DNA from 4 places in the Streptomyces sp. NPDC001663 genome. Region 1 is predicted to be linked to each of the others. Evidence: riboswitches for the same ligand, from Rfam matches in the RefSeq annotation. Region 1 holds a riboswitch; each other region holds the start of a gene.
What was found. Region 1 has a riboswitch for S-adenosylmethionine ahead of ACFY1L_RS26360 (aminotransferase class V-fold PLP-dependent enzyme). Riboswitches for the same ligand answer to the same signal wherever they lie in the genome.

Region 1 (4,179 bases):
CCGGTGCTCACGTTCATCGCCACCAAGCGGATCTGCCTCGGCCTGCAGCGCCGGGACAAGGACAAGGTGCTGCACGGCCGCGAGTCGGGCATCATCAAGCGCCTGCCGCACGGTGAGTTCATCGAGGTGCACGAGCCGCTCAGCCAGGACGCGCTGCACACCCTCACGGCGCACGAGCAGTACAAGCCGCTCGAGATCGGCCCGACGGTCGACGAGAACGGCGTCGAGCGCAAGGTGAAGGGCGCCGAGAAGCTGCGCGCCAAGCTCAGCGAGGCGTACTACGGCGAGGAGTCCCAGATCCCGAAGCCGACCGTCGAGGAGTACAAGGAGATCACGAGCGGCCACGGCCACCACTGATCGCTGCGCTCGCCACGCGCACCAGAAGGGCCCCGTCCGGTGTTCGGACGGGGCCCTTCTCCATGCCCCTGAGCTGGATAGGGTGGGGATGCGCATGTGGGATGCGCACTTTCCTCTACGACACCCAGGAGCGGCCGTATGAGCGCTGTGACCCCCGCTGGAGGCGACACCGCGGCGGGCCGTTCCTGGCCCAGGCTGCTGAACGGCCTGCTGGACGGCCACGACCTCACCGCCGACGACACCGCCTGGGCGATGGACCTGATCATGCGCGGCGAGGCGACCGACGCCCAGATCGCCGGGTTCGCGGTGGCCCTGCGGGCCAAGGGCGAGACCGTCGAGGAGATCACCGGCCTGGTCCGGACGATGTACGAGCACGCGAACGTGATCGAGGTGCCCGGACGGACCGTGGACATCGTCGGGACGGGTGGCGACGGCGCGAAGACGGTGAACATCTCCACGATGTCGTCGATCGTCATCGCCGGCACGGGCGCGAAGGTCGTCAAGCACGGCAACCGGGCCGCTTCCTCGGCTTCGGGTGCCTCGGACGTCCTGGAGAAGCTGGGCGTCAATCTGGAGCTGACGCCGAAGCGGGTGGCGGAGGTCGCCGAGGAAGCCGGGATCACCTTCTGCTTCGCCGTCAAGTTCCACCCGGCGCTGCGTCATGTGGCCGCCGCCCGTGGGCAGTTGGGCATCCGGACGACCTTCAACGCCCTGGGCCCGCTGACCAACCCGGCCAAGGTGAAGGCCCAGGCGGTGGGTGTCGCCGACCCGCGTCTGGCGCCGCTCATCGCCGGCGTCCTCGCCGAGCGCGGCAACTCCTCCCTGGTCTTCCGCGGTGACGACGGCTTCGACGAGCTGACGACCACGTCCACCTCCCGGGTGTGGATCGTCCGCGACGGCAAGGTCACCGAGGAGTCGTTCGACCCGCGGGACGTGGGCATCGAGCTGGTCCCGGTGGAGGCGCTGCGGGGTGCCGACCCGGCGTACAACGCCGAGGTCGCCCGCCGCCTCCTGGACGGCGAGAAGGGCCCCGTCCGCGACGCCGTACTCCTGAACTCGGCGGCGGCCCTGGTGGCCCTCGACCCGGGCCCCGGCACCCTGGCCGAGCAGATCCGCGCCGGCATGGAGAAGGCGGCGGAGTCGATCGACTCCGGGTCGGCGAAGCGGGTGCTGGAGCGCTGGGTGGCGGCCAGCAACAAGTAGCCGACAGGCGCTGCGGTCCCGTAATTCGGACACGGGTTGCGGGACCGCGATCACTTCACGTACGTTCCTTTCCAGGTCATGAGTGACAGTCATGAGGCCCCGGCCGACTGTCCGGCAACCCTCCGTCCGTGGCGGGGTGCCCCGGGTGAAGACCAGGCCGTAGGCAGCGAGGTCTACGGCAAGCGCGGGCCCCTCTCGAAACCAGGGGTCCTGGTCGTTCGAGGGAGTCTTCTGTGAGCAAGCGAATGCGATAGGGCGTCGAGCCCCGCCTCCGCATACCCCTTTCACCTTCTCCCGTGCCGTCGACGCACCGTCCGGTACGGCGATTCCGCTTACCCCTCACAGGAGTTCGCCATGTCTGTCTCCACCGCTGCCGCCGCCACCGCCATTTGTGCTCCGCTGCCCGTTCTGGGCAGGGATGTCACCGTCCCGCTCGTCACGGGCGGCGAAGTCACCTACGCCGCGCTCGACTACGCGGCCAGCGCCCCGGCCCTGCAGCGCGTCTGGGACGACGTGGCGGCCTACGCCCCGTACTACGGCAGCGTCCACCGCGGCGCCGGCTACCTCTCGCAGCTCTCCACCGACCTGTTCGAGAACGCCCGCAGGACGGTCGCCGAGTTCCTGGACTGCCGCGCCGACGACCAGCTGATCTTCACCCGCTCGACCACGGACTCCCTGAACCTCCTCGCCGCCGCGCTCCCCGCCGACTGCCAGGTCTTCGTCTTCGAGACCGAGCACCACGCCTCGCTGCTGCCCTGGAAGGACGCCCGGGTCACCTACCTCAACGCCCCGCGCACTCCGCAGCAGGCCGTCGAGACCCTGGAGCGCGCCCTCGCCGACCGCGACCCGTTCGGCCCGGCCCTGGTCTGCGTCACCGGCGCCTCGAACGTCACCGGCGAGCTGTGGCCGGTCCGCGAACTCGCCGCCGCGGCCCACGCGCACGGCGCCCGCATCGTTCTGGACGCCGCCCAACTGGCCCCGCACCACCCGCTCTCCGTCCAGGACCTCGACGTCGATTGGGTCGCCTTCTCCGGCCACAAGCTGTACGCGCCCTTCGGCTCCGGCGTCCTGGCCGGCCGCGCCGACTGGCTGCAGGCGGCCGACCCCTACCTCGCGGGCGGCGGCGCCAGCCGCAAGGTCACCCGGCGCGAGGACGGCGGCGTGGACGTGGAGTGGCACGACAGCGCCGCCCGGCACGAGGCGGGCTCGCCGAACGTGATCGGCGCCTACTCCATCGCGTCGGCCTGCAAGGCGCTGACCGAGGCCGGCTTCGACACCCTGGTCGCCCGCGAGCAGTACCTGATCGAGAAGGTGCGGGCGGGCCTGGCCGAGGTCCCGGAGATCCGGATCCTCTCCCTCTTCGGCGACGACGCCCCGCGGGTCGGCGTGATCTCCTTCGTCGTCGAGGGCTGGAACAGCTCCCACTTCGCCGCCGCCCTCTCCGCCGAGTACGGCATCGGCGTCCGCGACGGCCTCTTCTGCGCCCACCCGCTGGTCCGCACCCTCCTGGGCAGCGACCCGCAGACCCAGGGCGAGTGCGGCGCCCCCGAGGCCGCCCCGGGCGAGAAGTCCCTCAACGCGATCCGCGTCAGCTTCGGCGCCGGCACCCCCGACGAGCACGTCGAGCGCTTCGTCACCGCAGTCAAGGAGCTGGTGACGATTGGCGCGAAGTGGCAGTACCGGACCGAGGACGGCCGCTGCGTGCCGGCGGTCTGACCCGACGTACGTCGTCTGACGTATACGCTCCCCTTCGTCAGCCGGACGCTGGACGGGGGGAGCACGGGTGGAGGCGCTGCGCGCGAACGATCCGCGGTGGATCGGGCCGTACGAGGTGCTGGGCAGACTCGGCGCGGGCGGGATGGGCGAGGTGTACCTCGCGGAGGGCCGCGGGGGTCCACGGCTGGCCGTGAAGGTGGTGCGGGCCGAACACGCGGAGGACCGCACCTTCCGGGCCCGGTTCCGTCAGGAGGTACGGGCCGCGCAGACCATCGGCGGGACGGGCACCTACACCGCCCGGGTGGTGGACGCGGACACCGAGGCCGAACGGCCGTGGATGGCCACGGAGTTCGTCGAGGGGCCGAATCTGCGCGACGCCGTCCTCGACCACGGCGCGCTGCCCGAGCAGGCGGTACGGCTCCTGGCGGGCGCCCTCGGCGAGGCGCTCACCGCGATCCACGCCAAGGGGATGGTCCACCGGGACCTGAAGCCCTCCAACATCCTGCTCTCGCCGGACGGCCCGAGAGTCATCGACTTCGGGATCGTACGAGCCCTGGAGGCGACCGCGCTGACCAACACCGGCGCGGTCGTCGGCTCGGTGGGGTACGTCTCGCCGGAGCAGATCCGCAACGGCGCCGAGGTCGGCCCGCCCAGCGACGTCTTCTCCCTGGGCGCGGTCCTCGCCCATGCCGCCGCCGGCCGGGAGCCCTTCGGTGAGGGCCAGGACTCGGTGATCCTGCTCCGCATCCTGACCCGCGACTTCGATCTCTCCGGAGTGCCCGACGGCCTGCGCGAGCTGGTGGAGGCCTGCCTGCGCGAGCAACCCGCCGACCGGCCGACTCCGGCCCGGGTGGTCGAGGCCGCCGGTCACACCGCCGAATCCCTGCGCGAAGGCCTGCGGCC
Region 2 (4,179 bases), on a different contig from region 1:
CCCGAGGCCGAGGCCGTCGCCCCGGCCGACGCGTCGTCCGTGGCGCTCGGGGCGCAGGCCGCGAGCAGGGCGGCCAGGGTGCCGCCGCCGGCGAGGGCGAGGAAGCCGCGTCGGGAGGGTCCGGCGGGCAGGAGGTCCTGCCAGTGCTGGGGCAGCGCGCCGTCATCGGATGCAGGCATGGGTTCTCCAGAAAATGACCGACGGCACGGCACAACCGTGGGGAGCTGTACGCGGGCGTGGCGGAGCAGGCAGGAAGGCTGGGGGGAAGGTGACAGGGGCCGAGGGCCGTCAGAAAGCCGACGCGGTGCGCGCGGTCGGATGCCTCAGCGCCGCGGACAGGCGCACGTGCCGACGCGCGCCAGATCCACGTGGATCCTCCGGGTCAGCAGCGAGTTCGCGGTCACGACTCATTGATAACAGCGGAGATCGGGGGCAGACAATGCGGGACTTGTTTCAGAATCGAGAAACTCTCCGGCAAAACTCCGCTCGTACACTTCCGGCATGACCGACTCCACGCGCTTCACGGCCGACTGTCGCCGCCCCGGTTCCGACGACCACCGGCCGTTCCCGAGGCACGACACAGGAGTTGCCCCCGATGCAGTCCCCAGCGCGCACACGGCCCGAAGGCCCTGCGGGCACTGACCCCAGAGGCTGCGCCCCTCGGGTCCACCCGTCGATCGACGACCTGCTGGCACGGGCCCGCACTCGCCTCGACCGGATCACTCCGAAAGACGCGGCCCGCGAACTGGCCGACGGCGCCCTGCTGGTGGACGTCCGCGCGGACATGGTGCGGCGGGCGGAGGGCGAGATCCCCGGCTCCCTCGTCATGGACCGGAACGTGCTGGAGTGGCGGCTCGACCCCTGCAGCGCGTGGCGGATCGAGGAGGCGGCCGACCACTGTCTGCGCGCCATCATCATGTGCTCCCAGGGCTACATGTCGAGCATGGCCGCCGCCGGACTGCACGATCTCGGCCTGCTGCGGGCCACCGACATCATCGGCGGCTACGAGGCCTGGCGCGCCTCCGGCCTGCCTGTGGTGCCCGGCGGCACGATGCCCGGGTCGTACGTGGCCACCGCACCGTCCCCGATCAGCCTCGATCCGGGCGGGCAGCGCATGCTGGTCGACGGCGCTCCCGTCGCCCTCACACCGCTGGAGTTCCGGCTCCTCACCGCACTCCTGCGCGGCAACGGCCGCGTGATCCGCCGTGAGGACCTGCGCGCGGGCCTGGGCGAATGGGCGGGCAGCCGCAGCCGCTCCGTCGACCTGCACATCCACCGCATCCGCCGCAAACTCGGACCGCGCGCCGCAGCCCTGCTCACCACGGAGCGAGGCGTGGGCTTCCGCCTGCGCGCGACACCCGCACCGGTCGACACACCCTGACAACATCGCTCACGACCAGCACGCGCGAGAGCGCGGACGCGCCGACGCGTGTTGTCCGACTCACCTCGCGATATTGACTGATTACAACCGAGATCGATAAAGTTTCAACTGGCATTGAGTGTCAGCATCGAGCCCTGGCTTGCTGACCGGCAACCCTCCGACGCGGTGGGGTGCTCCAGGTGAAAGCCCGGCCGGGTCGCCGACCCGGCAAGCGCGTGTCCCCGTTGCAGGGGCCTGGAACACGGAGGAATGATCGTGCGGCACAGCAGCGTCTCGAGTCCCTCCGTCCTGGCCGCCGCGACCCTCTCCCGGTTCTCCCGCCGACGCCACATCGACCTGCAGCGCATCACAAGCTGCCTGTGTCAGGGCTGACTTCACTCCCGTCGGCTGTCCGAGAACGTTCACCGCTGGTTTTGACGCCCGCACCGAACTCCTGTTCTTTCCCCGCCTCATCCCTCTCTGGACGTGTCGCTCTTCCTCGGGAGCAACACCCCTCACGCCTCTTCACCGTCCGCACGGACCCGTGCGTGACGGCTGTCGAGTAGGAGAACTCATTCCGTGAGATCGCATCCGGATTCCCGCCCTGGCCGATGGGCGGCACTGCCCTCTCTCCAGCGTCGCCGGCGTCGCCCGGGTGACGCGTGCGGAGGTGCTGCGGGTGCGGCAGGCGGTTTTCGTCGAGGCGTCGCGCACGTGCGGGTCCTGCTGGGTCTCGGTCCTCGGCCAGCACGTGCCGCCCAACACGGCGGGCCCGGTGATCGTCCTGGCCAGCTGTCCGGCGGCCCGCGGCAGCGCGCCGCGATCGCCCGCGCCCTGGCGCTCTCCCCGACGCGATGTTCTGCGACGAGCCGGTGTCCGCACTCGACGCCTCGTTCCAGGCCCAGATCCTCGACCTGCTCGCCGAACTGCGGGCCGACACCGGGGTGACGCACCTGTTCATCTCTCACGACCTGGCCGCCATACGCCGGATCGCGCACGAGGTCGCCGTCATGCGGGCCGGCCGCTTCGTGGAGACAGGCACCACCGAAGATCTGTTCACCCACCCCCGCCACTCGCACACCCGCGAACTGCTCGTGGCGATCCCCGGCGGCTGCTACGCCAAGGCCGCGTCCGAATCTCTCGAAGCGAAGGAACACACGTGACCGTTCAGGACACCACCGCAGACCTGTCCGCCTTCATCCGCGACTGGCAGGAGTGGCACACCAGGCAGGAGGAACGACTCGCCGACCCCCACGGATTCCTTGCGATCACCGGCCTGCACTGGCTCGGCCACGAGCCGCAGCACTTCCCGGACGCTCCGGGCGCCTGGTCGACCGGCACCGACGGGGTCGTCGTGGTCCTCGACGACGGCGAGGAACTGATCATCGACGGGACCTCCGTCCGCGGCGAGCACCGCTTCGGGGTGCTCCCGGAGCGCGGCGGAGTCGACGCGGTCTGGGGCGACGCCGTGATCGAGGTGGCCAAGCGCGGTGGACACGACATTGTCCGCCCCCGGCACCCTGACACCCCGCTGCGCACCGCCTTCACCGGCACACCAGCCTACGCCCCGCATCCGCGCTGGGCGGTGACCGGCCGCTACACGGCCTTCGACGACCCGCGGCCGACGACCGTGGGCGCGGCGGTCGAGGGCCTCGAGCACGTGTATGACGCGCCGGGCCGGGTCGAGTTCGAGCTGGACGGACGGCCCCTGGCACTGACCGCGTTCCCCGGACACAGCCCGGGCAGCCTGCTGGTGCTGTTCACCGACGCGACCTCCGGGATCACCACCTACGCAGCCAACCGGGCCCTCGCCCTCGACCCGCCCGACGCCGACGGCACGGTCGTCCTGGACTTCAACCGAGCGACGAACCTGCCGTGCGCCTACACCGACCTGGCCACCTGCCCGCTGCCGCCGGCCGAGAACCGGCTGCCCGTGGCGATCGAGGCCGGGGAGAAGATCCCTCGCGAGCGGGGCGGGTCCTGAGCACCGGGCGCCACCGAGACGACCACGACCCAGAGGGACGAACACCGCATGAGCACCCCCGCGATCAGCTCGCTGGCCTTTCTCACCCCGGGCAACTTCGCCGACGACGACCCATACACCGGACTGGAGGAGACACTGCGACTGTTCGAGTACGGCGAACGGCTGGGCTTCGACGGCGCCTGGATCCGGCAGCGCCATCTCGAGCACGGTGTCGGCTCGGCCGCGGTCTTCCTCGCCGCGGCGAGCCAGCGCACCGAGCGGGTCGAGCTGGGGACCGCGGTCATCCCGATCGGGTACGAGAGCCCGTTCCGGCTCGCCGAGGACCTGGCGCTGGCCGACGTGCTGTCCCGCGGCCGGCTGCAGATCGGCTTCAGCACCGGAATGCCGCACGCCGAGCTCCTCGGCGACCTGGTGTACGACGGGGACTGGCGCAGCTTCGACCTGTCCTACGGCAGGATCGCCCGCGTCATCGACCATCTGCGCGGCGACTACCTCGGTGGCCCGGACACGGTGATCCAGTCGCCGGGCAACACCCAGCGACCGCGCCTGCAGCCGCACAACCCCGGCCTGGTGGACCGGGTCTGGTACGGCGGCGGCAGTCTGCGCTCGATCCGATGGGCCGCCGAGCACGGCCTGAACCTGCTCAGCGGCAACATCGTCACCGGCGAGGGCACCGACGACTTCACCACGGCCCAGCTCACCCTGCTCTCCGAGTACCGCCGGTCCCTTCCCGGGAACCGGCCGACCCGGGTGGCGCTGGGCCGGGTGATCGTGCCGTTCGACAGCGCCGACGCGACGACCCGGGCCCGCTACCGGGAGTACGCGGCCGGTCGGC
Region 3 (4,179 bases), on a different contig from region 1:
GATCTCGTGGGTGACGATGACGAGGGTGGTGCCGCTGGTCGCCAAGTCCTTGATGACGGCGAGGACTTCACCGACGAGTTCGGGGTCGAGGGCGGAGGTCGGCTCGTCGAAGAGGATGACACCGGGGCGCAGGGCGAGGGCGCGGGCGATGGCCACGCGCTGCTGCTGGCCGCCGGAGAGCTGCCGCGGGTAGGCGCCGGTCTTGTCGGCGAGCCCGACCCGGCCGAGCAGCCCGCGGGCGAGTTCCTGGGCTTCGGGCTTGCCGAGCCTCCCGGTGGCGACCGGGGCGGCGGCCACGTTGTCCAGGACCGTCAGGTGCGGGAAGAGGTTGAAGTTCTGGAAGACGAAACCGATCCGGCCGCGCTGGGTCAGGATGGCCCGCTCGCTCAGCTCCTTCAGCCGCTCGCCGTGCCGCTTCACACCGATCAGCTCGCCGTTGATGCTGACGTGGCCGATCTCCGGCTTCTCCAGGTGGTTGATGACCCGCAGCAGGGTGGACTTGCCGGAGCCGGACGGGCCGAGGATCACGGTCACCTCGCCCGGCCGCACCGTCAGGTCGACGCCGTTCAGCACCCGGTGGGCGCCGTACCACTTATGCACGTCGTGCACCTCGACGGTGGCCGCCTCGACATCCGCCAGGGGCTCGAGGGTCTTCGCGGTCATACGGCGGCCTCCCGGCGGATGCGGGCTCGCAGGTCGGTGAGACCGGTGCGGAGCTTCTGCAACGGCGTCGGCGGGAGGGTGCGGGTGGCGCCCCGGGCGAAGTACCGCTCGACGTAGAACTGGATGACGGAGACGACGCTCGTCAGGATCAGGTACCAGACGGTGGCGACCAGCAGCAGCGGCACGATGTCGCCGGGGTAGGTGGCGCCCATGGACTGCGCGGTGCCGAAGAGGTCGAGCAGCGAGACGTAGAACACCAGTGAGGTGCTCTTGATCAGGCCGATCAGCTGGTTGACGTAGTTCGGGGTGATCGACCTCAGCGCCTGCGGGAAGACGATCTTCGTGAACTGGTAGCTCCTCGGCAGGCCGAGCGCCGATGCGGCCTCGTGCTGCCCCTGGTCGACGGAGAGGATGCCGCCGCGGACGACTTCGGCGGCGTAGGCAGCCTCGTTGAGGCTGAGGCCGATGACGGCGATGACCATGTCGGTGGCGAGCTTCGACTCGTCGAAGGAGAAGAAGGCCGGCCCGAAGGGGACGCCGACGCTCAACGTCTTGTACAGGGCACTGAAGTTGTAGAGGAAGAGCAGCACCACGATCAGCGGGATGGAGCGCAGCGCCCAGATGTACGTCCAGCTGACGGCACGCAGCACCGGGCTCTTCGACAGCCGGGCCAGGGCGAGGACGATGCCGCCGAGGAGGCCCAACACGGCGCTGTAGGCCGTCACTTCGAGGGTGATCAGCAGGCCGTCGACGATGTTCGGCCGCAGGAACCAGTACCCGAAGCGGTCCCACTGGTAGAAGGGGTTGGTCGTCAGGCCGTGCACGAACTGGGCCACGAGGACCAGCACGACGGCGGTGGCGATCCAGCGCCCCGGCCTGCGCAGCGGCAGAACTCGCTGTGCGGCGAGGGGTTTTGACGGGGCGTCGGCGGGCGGCGCCTCGGGGGCGGTGACGGTGACGCCTGGGGGTTCACTCATGGTGGGCTCCGGCTGAGTCGGTCACCCCGGACCGCGAAGACCGCACGCCACGACAGGACGCAGCGCACTGGAATGCACGGGACCGGGGGCTGGGCGGACGACGACACGCCGTGCGGGCGGGTGTTCGTCGGGGTGCGGAGGCTGAGGAGAGGTGTCAGCCCCGGCAACGGGCACAGCCCGGTGCGGTACACAGTGCGCTGTTCACGCGGAGCAGATCGACGGCACGGTTGGCGGCGAACAGGTTCAGCAGGTTCGCGTACGGCTGTACGCAGCCCTGAGGGCGGCGTGCGGCCGTCCTGGGAGCTGCGTACATGGTGTCACCGTCACTGTTCTGGCCCGTGGGCCTCGCGCTTACCGAAACGTCATCCGGTCCGGTCGTCACCTGGGGCACCCCACCGCGGAGCGAGGGTTGCCGGTCAGCTAGCCAGGGCTTGTCGCTGACGCTCATGACCGTTCTGAGCCGTAATTAAGACAACTGGCCGAACGGATGTCAACGCCGGTCCACTGTGTGGAACGACTCAGGGCCTGTTGACCTGCGGTCCGGTCCCGTTTCCGTCGGAGACATGGGCCGCCCAGTCCAGGATCTGGACAGCGGCGCCGGCGGCCTCCAGGCCCTGACAACGGTCGTGGTGGCGCCGGGCGATGCCGTCCAGGTCGAGATGCCTGCCGAAGGCCGGGTGGGCGGCCAGTCGGCGGGCGTAGGCCCACAGCACCGGATGGTCGGCGATGCGCTGCACCGCGCCGGCGTCCAGGTGGTTGCGGTGGACGGTGTCGAGTTGGACCAGTGCGACCCACAACTCAACGTCCGCGGCGGTGACTTCGTCGCGGATCATGTATGTGCGGCCGACCAGCCACCGCTCCAGCGCGCCCAGCGTCTCGAGCAGTGTCTCAAGCGCCGCCGCGCGCTCCGACTGCTCGCCGCCGGCCGATCCGGCGCTCTGCGCGGCCTGTTCGATGCCCTGCGCGCACATCCGCTCCACGGCCTCGATCTCCGACTCCGCGCCGCACGGGTACGGCGAGGGGCGGTCGCCGCCGAAGCGGCGGGCGAGGTCGCGCATGATGTCCGGGGCGTGCGTGCTGACGATGCGTCCGGACCAGTCGTCGCTGAGCACCGGCGCGACGGCCGGACCGGAGTACCGGTGGGCGCTCGCCTCGTACAGCGGCCGCAGGGCCGAGTGGCCGCCCTCCGGACAGTCGGGGACGGCGGGCAGGAAGGTCGCCGGACAGGCGGCGTCCAGGCCCAGCAGGCTGTGGGTGACGGCGATGCGCAGGCCGTCGGGACACGCGGTGGACAGATGGAGTCGGTAGCGGCCGGGTACGGCGTAGTGGCCACTGCGCGCGTCCCTGCCGATGCGACCGCGGAAGGCGGGCGCGGGCCGGTCGGACGCGTGGGCGGCCAGCGGTGTGACGGTCATGACTCTCCCCGGGAGCGGGCGCGGACGTACGCGCGGCGGAAGCGACGTCGGGCGAGGGAGCAGGGCTCACCTGTGCGCGCAGGTGGGGACGACTCCCCCAGGGGGACGCCGTCGGCGCGGGATGGGCGCGGCTCAGCCCTGGAGCCTGATCGCACTGCAGACGCGCTGCAGGTCGATGTGACGGCGGGAGGTGAGAAGGAGAGGCGAACGGCTCACTCGGACGGTGACCGGTTCCAGGCGCCTCATGTTTCCCTACCTATTCACTAGGATTCCCCTCTGGAGTGTCGATCGAGGCGGAGGCGGCGTCAAGAGGGCCGTCCCGCATCGCGGACAGTGGGCCGGACACCGGCTCACTCCAACCGTCCGGACACCGGCATCCCGGACCCCAGCCGCCACATGATTCCCCGGTGCAACCATTCGCGGTCGGAGGCTGTCTGTTGTTGAGGAACTCGCGTTCCCCCGCAGTTCGTCCGACCGACGCCGATGCTTCACCTCAGAGGACCCCCATGCCCCAGAGCTCTACCGGCCTTCGTCCGCTCCGACAGACCGCCGGCGCCCTCGGTGCCGCCGCCTTGCTGGCGCTGGGCGCCGCGCCGGCCGTCGCCGATGACGACACCGGAGCCGTGCTGACTCTGAGCAACATCGCGCCGATCGACGGGGTGAAGCCCGGCAGCACCTTCGACGTGCCGGCCGCCTTCACCAACAGCGGCAACGGCTCGGTCGACAAGGTCTACCTGTCGTACTCCGTCACCCGCGGACTGAGCCACACCGATCTGCCCTCCAACTGCCTTCGCTACGAGGTCGGTTCCTTCGACGAGGCGCCCAGCAAGTCGTACGCGGTCTGCGAGTTCGACCAGACCGTCGAACCCGGCGCCGTCTACGCACCCGAGAAGGCCCTGACGCTGAAGGCACTCGACCGCGCGCTGTACGACAGGCTTCGGGTGGTGGTCGACACCACCGACCCCGCCCCCACGGACGGCGCTTCCGAGCCCGTCCGCGGAACCGGCCCCGTGGTCAAACTGGTCAAGCAGCCCGACGCCACCCCGGCCGACCCCGGCTACAGCCAGCACCCCGACTGGGACGCGGTCGACGTCAAGGTCACCGCGAAGAACACGGCCGACTTC
Region 4 (4,179 bases), on a different contig from region 1:
CGAACCAGAGGACCGAGTTCGCGATGCCGTTGTACGCGTCCGCGTGCACGTCGGCAGGGACGTCCAGCATCCGCACACCGTCCTCGCCCACCCCGCGCCGCACGGCCTCGCGGTCGCCGTCGGACAGCGCCGAGCACACCCACAGGGCGCCCGCGTCGGGCCCGATCGCGGACAGACCGGAGACCAGCCCGCCGCCGCCGCGCTTGGCGGCCAGCGAGCCGTTCTCCTGCACTTCGTACGAGACCGGGCCGCGATTGGACGCGACCAGGACCTGATGAGCAGCGCCGTGCGTGGAAGCCATACGCCTCAACCTAGCCCGGCCCGGAAACGCTCAAACGTACGGTCGCCCTCGGCGGATGCACCGTATACGGCACGTAACGTGCGCCGTCAGGCGACCTTCCGAGAGGCGTACTCCGCGATCTCCGCCATCGGCGGCCGCTCCTCCGTGTCCACCGAGTAGGTGCGCGGCTCGAATCCGTCCTCGCCCCGTTCGAACTGGGTGAGGGAGGGGCGGATGAGGTGTCCGCGGGCCAGCCGGAGCTGGGCCGTACGGTAGATCGCCGCCGCCATCCGGCCGAGCGCCTGCCCGTCCTGATGACGGTGCTTGCGCACACCGACGTCGACCTGGGCGAGGGCGTCCAGGCCCACCAGGTGCAGCGCGTCGATCAGCATGCCGAGCTCCACGCCGTACCCGACCGGGAACGGCAGCTGCTCCAGCAGGCTGCGCCGGGCCGCGTACTCGCCGCCGAGCGGCTGCACGAAGCCGGCCAGCTGCGGCCAGTGCATGTTCAGCAGCGGGCGCGCCATGAGCTCGGTGACCCGGCCACCCTGGCCCGCGGCGCCGGCCAGCGGGCGGTCGTACATGCCCTTGACCAGATCGACCCCGGGGTCGGTGAGCAGCGGGCCCACGATCCCGGACACGAAGTCCGACGAGAATTCCTTCAGGTCGGCGTCGATGAAGCAGACGATGTCCCCGCTCGTGACGAGCAGGGAGCGCCACAGGACCTCGCCCTTGCCGGGGACGGTCGGGATGCGGGGCAGGATGTCGTCGCGGTGGACGACCCTGGCCCCGGCCGCCGCGGCGACCTCGGACGTACGGTCGGTGGATCCGGAGTCGACGACGACGATCTCGTCGACCAGCGGGACCTGCTGCATGAGGTCGTGACGGATGATCGCGACGATGTCGCCGACCGTCTCCTCCTCGTTGAGCGCGGGCAGCACGACACTGACCGACTGGCCCGTGCGCTGCTTTGCGGCCAGGATCTTGTGCAGCGGGCGATCGGTCAGGGACCAGGAGCGGGTGCTCAGCCAGCGCTCGACTTCTTCCAGCACGTAGGCGGCTCCTCTGCGTTCTCTCGGCGAGAGGGGATCATCTGTGATCCATCTCGCGGTTCGGACGGCTATCTCAACTGTCCTGGCCTTCGGTTACAGTCTTGAACAACGCTGGTGACCATCGCATGTCGGGGGTCGCCCCGTGTTTACAACCGAATACCGCTCATCCAGAGGGGCAGAGGGAAACGGCCCGATGAAGCCCCGGCAACCCTCCAGCCGGCTCTCGTAGATCAACGTTGATCATTCCGCGAGGCTCCCGGCTAGGGAAGGTGCCAAATCCGTCTCACGGCGAGATGCGTCGTGAGGAAGATGAGGAGAAAGGGCCTCGCCTCACATGGCTGCGCAGACTGTTGCAAGCACCACCGACTCCACGACGACCGTAGACCTGGGTCCCGCCGCGGCGCTCTCCTGCCGCGAATGCGGTCACCGGGTACCCCTCGGACCGGTCTTCGCCTGCGAGGAGTGTTTCGGCCCGCTCGAGATCGCGTACGACTTCTCGGCCTACGACACCGAGGAGCTCCGCAAGCAGATCGAGGCGGGACCCGCGAACATCTGGCGTTACGCGCCGCTGCTGCCCGTCCCGGCGGACGTGGCCGACAAGCCGAACATCAACCCCGGCTGGACCAAGCTGGTCAAGGCCGACAACCTGGCGCGCGAGCTCGGTGTCACCGGCGGTTTGTATGTGAAGGACGACTCCGGTAACCCGACGCACTCCTTCAAGGACCGTGTCGTCGCCCAGGCGCTGGAGGCCGCGCGGGCCTTCGGCTTCACCACTCTCTCCTGCTCCTCCACCGGCAACCTGGCCGGTGCGGTGGGCGCCGCGGCGGCCCGCGCCGGCTTCCGCTCCTGCGTGTTCATCCCGCACGACCTCGAGCAGGGCAAGGTCGTCATGGCCGCGGTCTACGGCGGCGAGCTCGTCGGCATCGAGGGCAACTACGACGACGTGAACCGCTTCTGCTCCGAGCTGATCGGCGACCCGGCCGGCGAGGGCTGGGGCTTCGTCAACGTCAACCTGCGGCCGTACTACGCCGAGGGCTCCAAGACCCTGGCGTACGAGATCTGCGAGCAACTCGGCTGGCAGCTCCCCGACCAGCTCGTGGTGCCCATCGCCTCCGGCTCGCAGCTCACGAAGATCGACAAGGGGCTGCAGGAGCTGATCAAGCTCGGGCTCGTCGAGGACAAGCCGTACAAGATCTTCGGCGCACAGGCGGAGGGCTGCTCGCCGGTGTCGGTCGCGTACAAGGCGGGCCTTGACGTCGTACGGCCGCAGAAGCCGAACACGATCGCCAAGTCGCTGGCGATCGGGAACCCGGCGGACGGTCCCTACGTGCTCGACATCGCGCGTCGCACCGGGGGAGCGGTGGAGGACGTGAACGACGAGCAGGTGGTGGACGCCATCAAGCTGCTGGCCCGCACGGAGGGCATCTTCGCGGAGACCGCCGGTGGGGTGACCGTTGGTGTGGCGAAGAAGCTGATCGAGAACGGTCTGCTGGACCCGAGCCTCACCACGGTCGTGCTCAACACCGGTGACGGGCTCAAGACGCTGGATGCGGTGGCGGGTACGGGTCTTACGGCGACGATTCGCCCCAACCTTGAGTCGTTCCGTGAGGCCGGGCTCGGCTAAGAGGTAGTTGTTCGTCTGCGGGACTGTGGGGGCTTGTCGCGCAGTTCCCCGCGCCCCTGAAGGGGCGCTACCCGACCGGAGGTCATAAGCATGAGCGTCAACGTCCGCATCCCTACCATCCTGCGCACCTACACCGGCGGGCAGGCCGAGGTCGCCGCCGAAGGTGCGACCCTCGGCGAGGTCATCGCCGATCTGGAGAAGAACCACACGGGTATCGCCGCCCGCGTCCTCGACGACCAGGGCAAGCTGCGCCGCTTCGTCAATGTGTACGTGAACGACGACGACGTGCGGTTCGAGCAGGGGCTGGAGACGGCGACTCCGGACGGTGCGGGCGTCTCGATCATCCCGGCCGTCGCCGGAGGCTGACGGAGCGTACCGGCCGACCCGATTATTACCGTCGGTAACGCCGGTTACCAAGAGTTCACCGAATTGCCCCCTCCGTGAGAGAAGCGGAGGGGGCAATTCTGCATGGTTGAGCACGGTACAGTTGGGGAACCTGCTGCTTTCTGCATGCCGGATGCATATGAGTAGTGGCTCCGGATGCGACGAGAAGCAGCCAAAGTGTGCAGGTCTTTTGCGTCTTATGCTCCTTTTATGGGGCCCGACTTGCCCTGAATTCAGGCGAATTCTCCGTAAATTCCCGACCGGTCTTGCCCGGAATTCTCGTCCGATTGACCTGTTGCAGACGGCAGTTGGGCAGATACATTCAGCCGCGGTCGACGCGTTCCGGCGCACGCCCCCAACCGTGGGGGGTGAGGTCTGACCCGGATCCGCGAAGTGTGGATCTGTGCAAGGGCCAGTAATAGGGGAGTTAGGCATGGCTCAGGGCACCGTCAAGTGGTTCAACGCGGAGAAGGGGTACGGCTTCATCGCGGTCGACGGTGGTGCGGATGTTTTCGTCCACTACAGCGCGATTCAGATGGACGGCTACCGCACCCTGGAAGAGGGTCAGCGGGTCGATTTCGAGATCTCGCAGGGCCAGAAGGGGCCGCAGGCGGACATGGTCCGTCTGGCGACCAGCTGAAGCACGCGCCGGGTTAACTGCAGCGACGTTCTTCTTCGAGGGGTCCGCACCAGCAGGTGCGGGCCCCTCGGCATGTCCGGGGACGGGCCGTGGGACGGGGGTCCGGGGGTGGGCTCGGACCGTGAGAGGCGCTTGCACTCGAAGGGGGCGAGTGCTAATCATTGGCGTTAGCACTCTGAAGGTGAGAGTGACAAAGAAG

Region 2: it holds a riboswitch for S-adenosylmethionine, as region 1 does, so the genes downstream of both, ACFY1L_RS46585 (putative leader peptide) here and ACFY1L_RS26360 (aminotransferase class V-fold PLP-dependent enzyme) in region 1, are expected to answer to the same signal.
Region 3: it holds a riboswitch for S-adenosylmethionine, as region 1 does, so the genes downstream of both, ACFY1L_RS01160 (amino acid ABC transporter permease) here and ACFY1L_RS26360 (aminotransferase class V-fold PLP-dependent enzyme) in region 1, are expected to answer to the same signal.
Region 4: it holds a riboswitch for S-adenosylmethionine, as region 1 does, so the genes downstream of both, thrC (threonine synthase) here and ACFY1L_RS26360 (aminotransferase class V-fold PLP-dependent enzyme) in region 1, are expected to answer to the same signal.

The regions. Positions count from the first base shown of each region.
Region 1 is NZ_JBIAUR010000008.1:257,709-261,887, reverse strand. It holds gene ACFY1L_RS26370 (cytochrome bc complex cytochrome b subunit) at 1-357, shown strand, start outside; gene trpD (anthranilate phosphoribosyltransferase) at 496-1,560, shown strand; SAM riboswitch class IV at 1,635-1,751, shown strand; gene ACFY1L_RS26360 (aminotransferase class V-fold PLP-dependent enzyme) at 1,915-3,276, shown strand; gene ACFY1L_RS26355 (PQQ-binding-like beta-propeller repeat protein) at 3,344-4,179, shown strand, end outside.
Region 2 is NZ_JBIAUR010000021.1:86,258-90,436, forward strand. It holds gene ACFY1L_RS46570 (ABC transporter substrate-binding protein) at 1-179, opposite strand, end outside; gene ACFY1L_RS46575 (putative leader peptide) at 324-404, opposite strand; gene ACFY1L_RS46580 (winged helix-turn-helix domain-containing protein) at 596-1,381, shown strand; SAM riboswitch class IV at 1,492-1,601, shown strand; gene ACFY1L_RS46585 (putative leader peptide) at 1,631-1,753, shown strand; gene ACFY1L_RS46590 (hypothetical protein) at 2,215-2,523, shown strand; gene ACFY1L_RS46595 (DUF1684 domain-containing protein) at 2,520-3,344, shown strand; gene ACFY1L_RS46600 (LLM class flavin-dependent oxidoreductase) at 3,393-4,179, shown strand, end outside.
Region 3 is NZ_JBIAUR010000001.1:243,060-247,238, forward strand. It holds gene ACFY1L_RS01155 (amino acid ABC transporter ATP-binding protein) at 1-663, opposite strand, end outside; gene ACFY1L_RS01160 (amino acid ABC transporter permease) at 660-1,640, opposite strand; SAM riboswitch class IV at 1,983-2,092, opposite strand; gene ACFY1L_RS01165 (glutathione S-transferase C-terminal domain-containing protein) at 2,159-3,055, opposite strand; gene ACFY1L_RS01170 (putative leader peptide) at 3,188-3,301, opposite strand; gene ACFY1L_RS01175 (hypothetical protein) at 3,562-4,179, shown strand, end outside.
Region 4 is NZ_JBIAUR010000007.1:155,595-159,773, forward strand. It holds gene ACFY1L_RS23290 (trehalose-6-phosphate synthase) at 1-301, opposite strand, end outside; gene ACFY1L_RS23295 (glucosyl-3-phosphoglycerate synthase) at 388-1,332, opposite strand; SAM riboswitch class I at 1,493-1,648, shown strand; gene thrC (threonine synthase) at 1,667-2,956, shown strand; gene ACFY1L_RS23305 (ubiquitin-like small modifier protein 1) at 3,047-3,322, shown strand; gene ACFY1L_RS23310 (cold-shock protein) at 3,774-3,980, shown strand.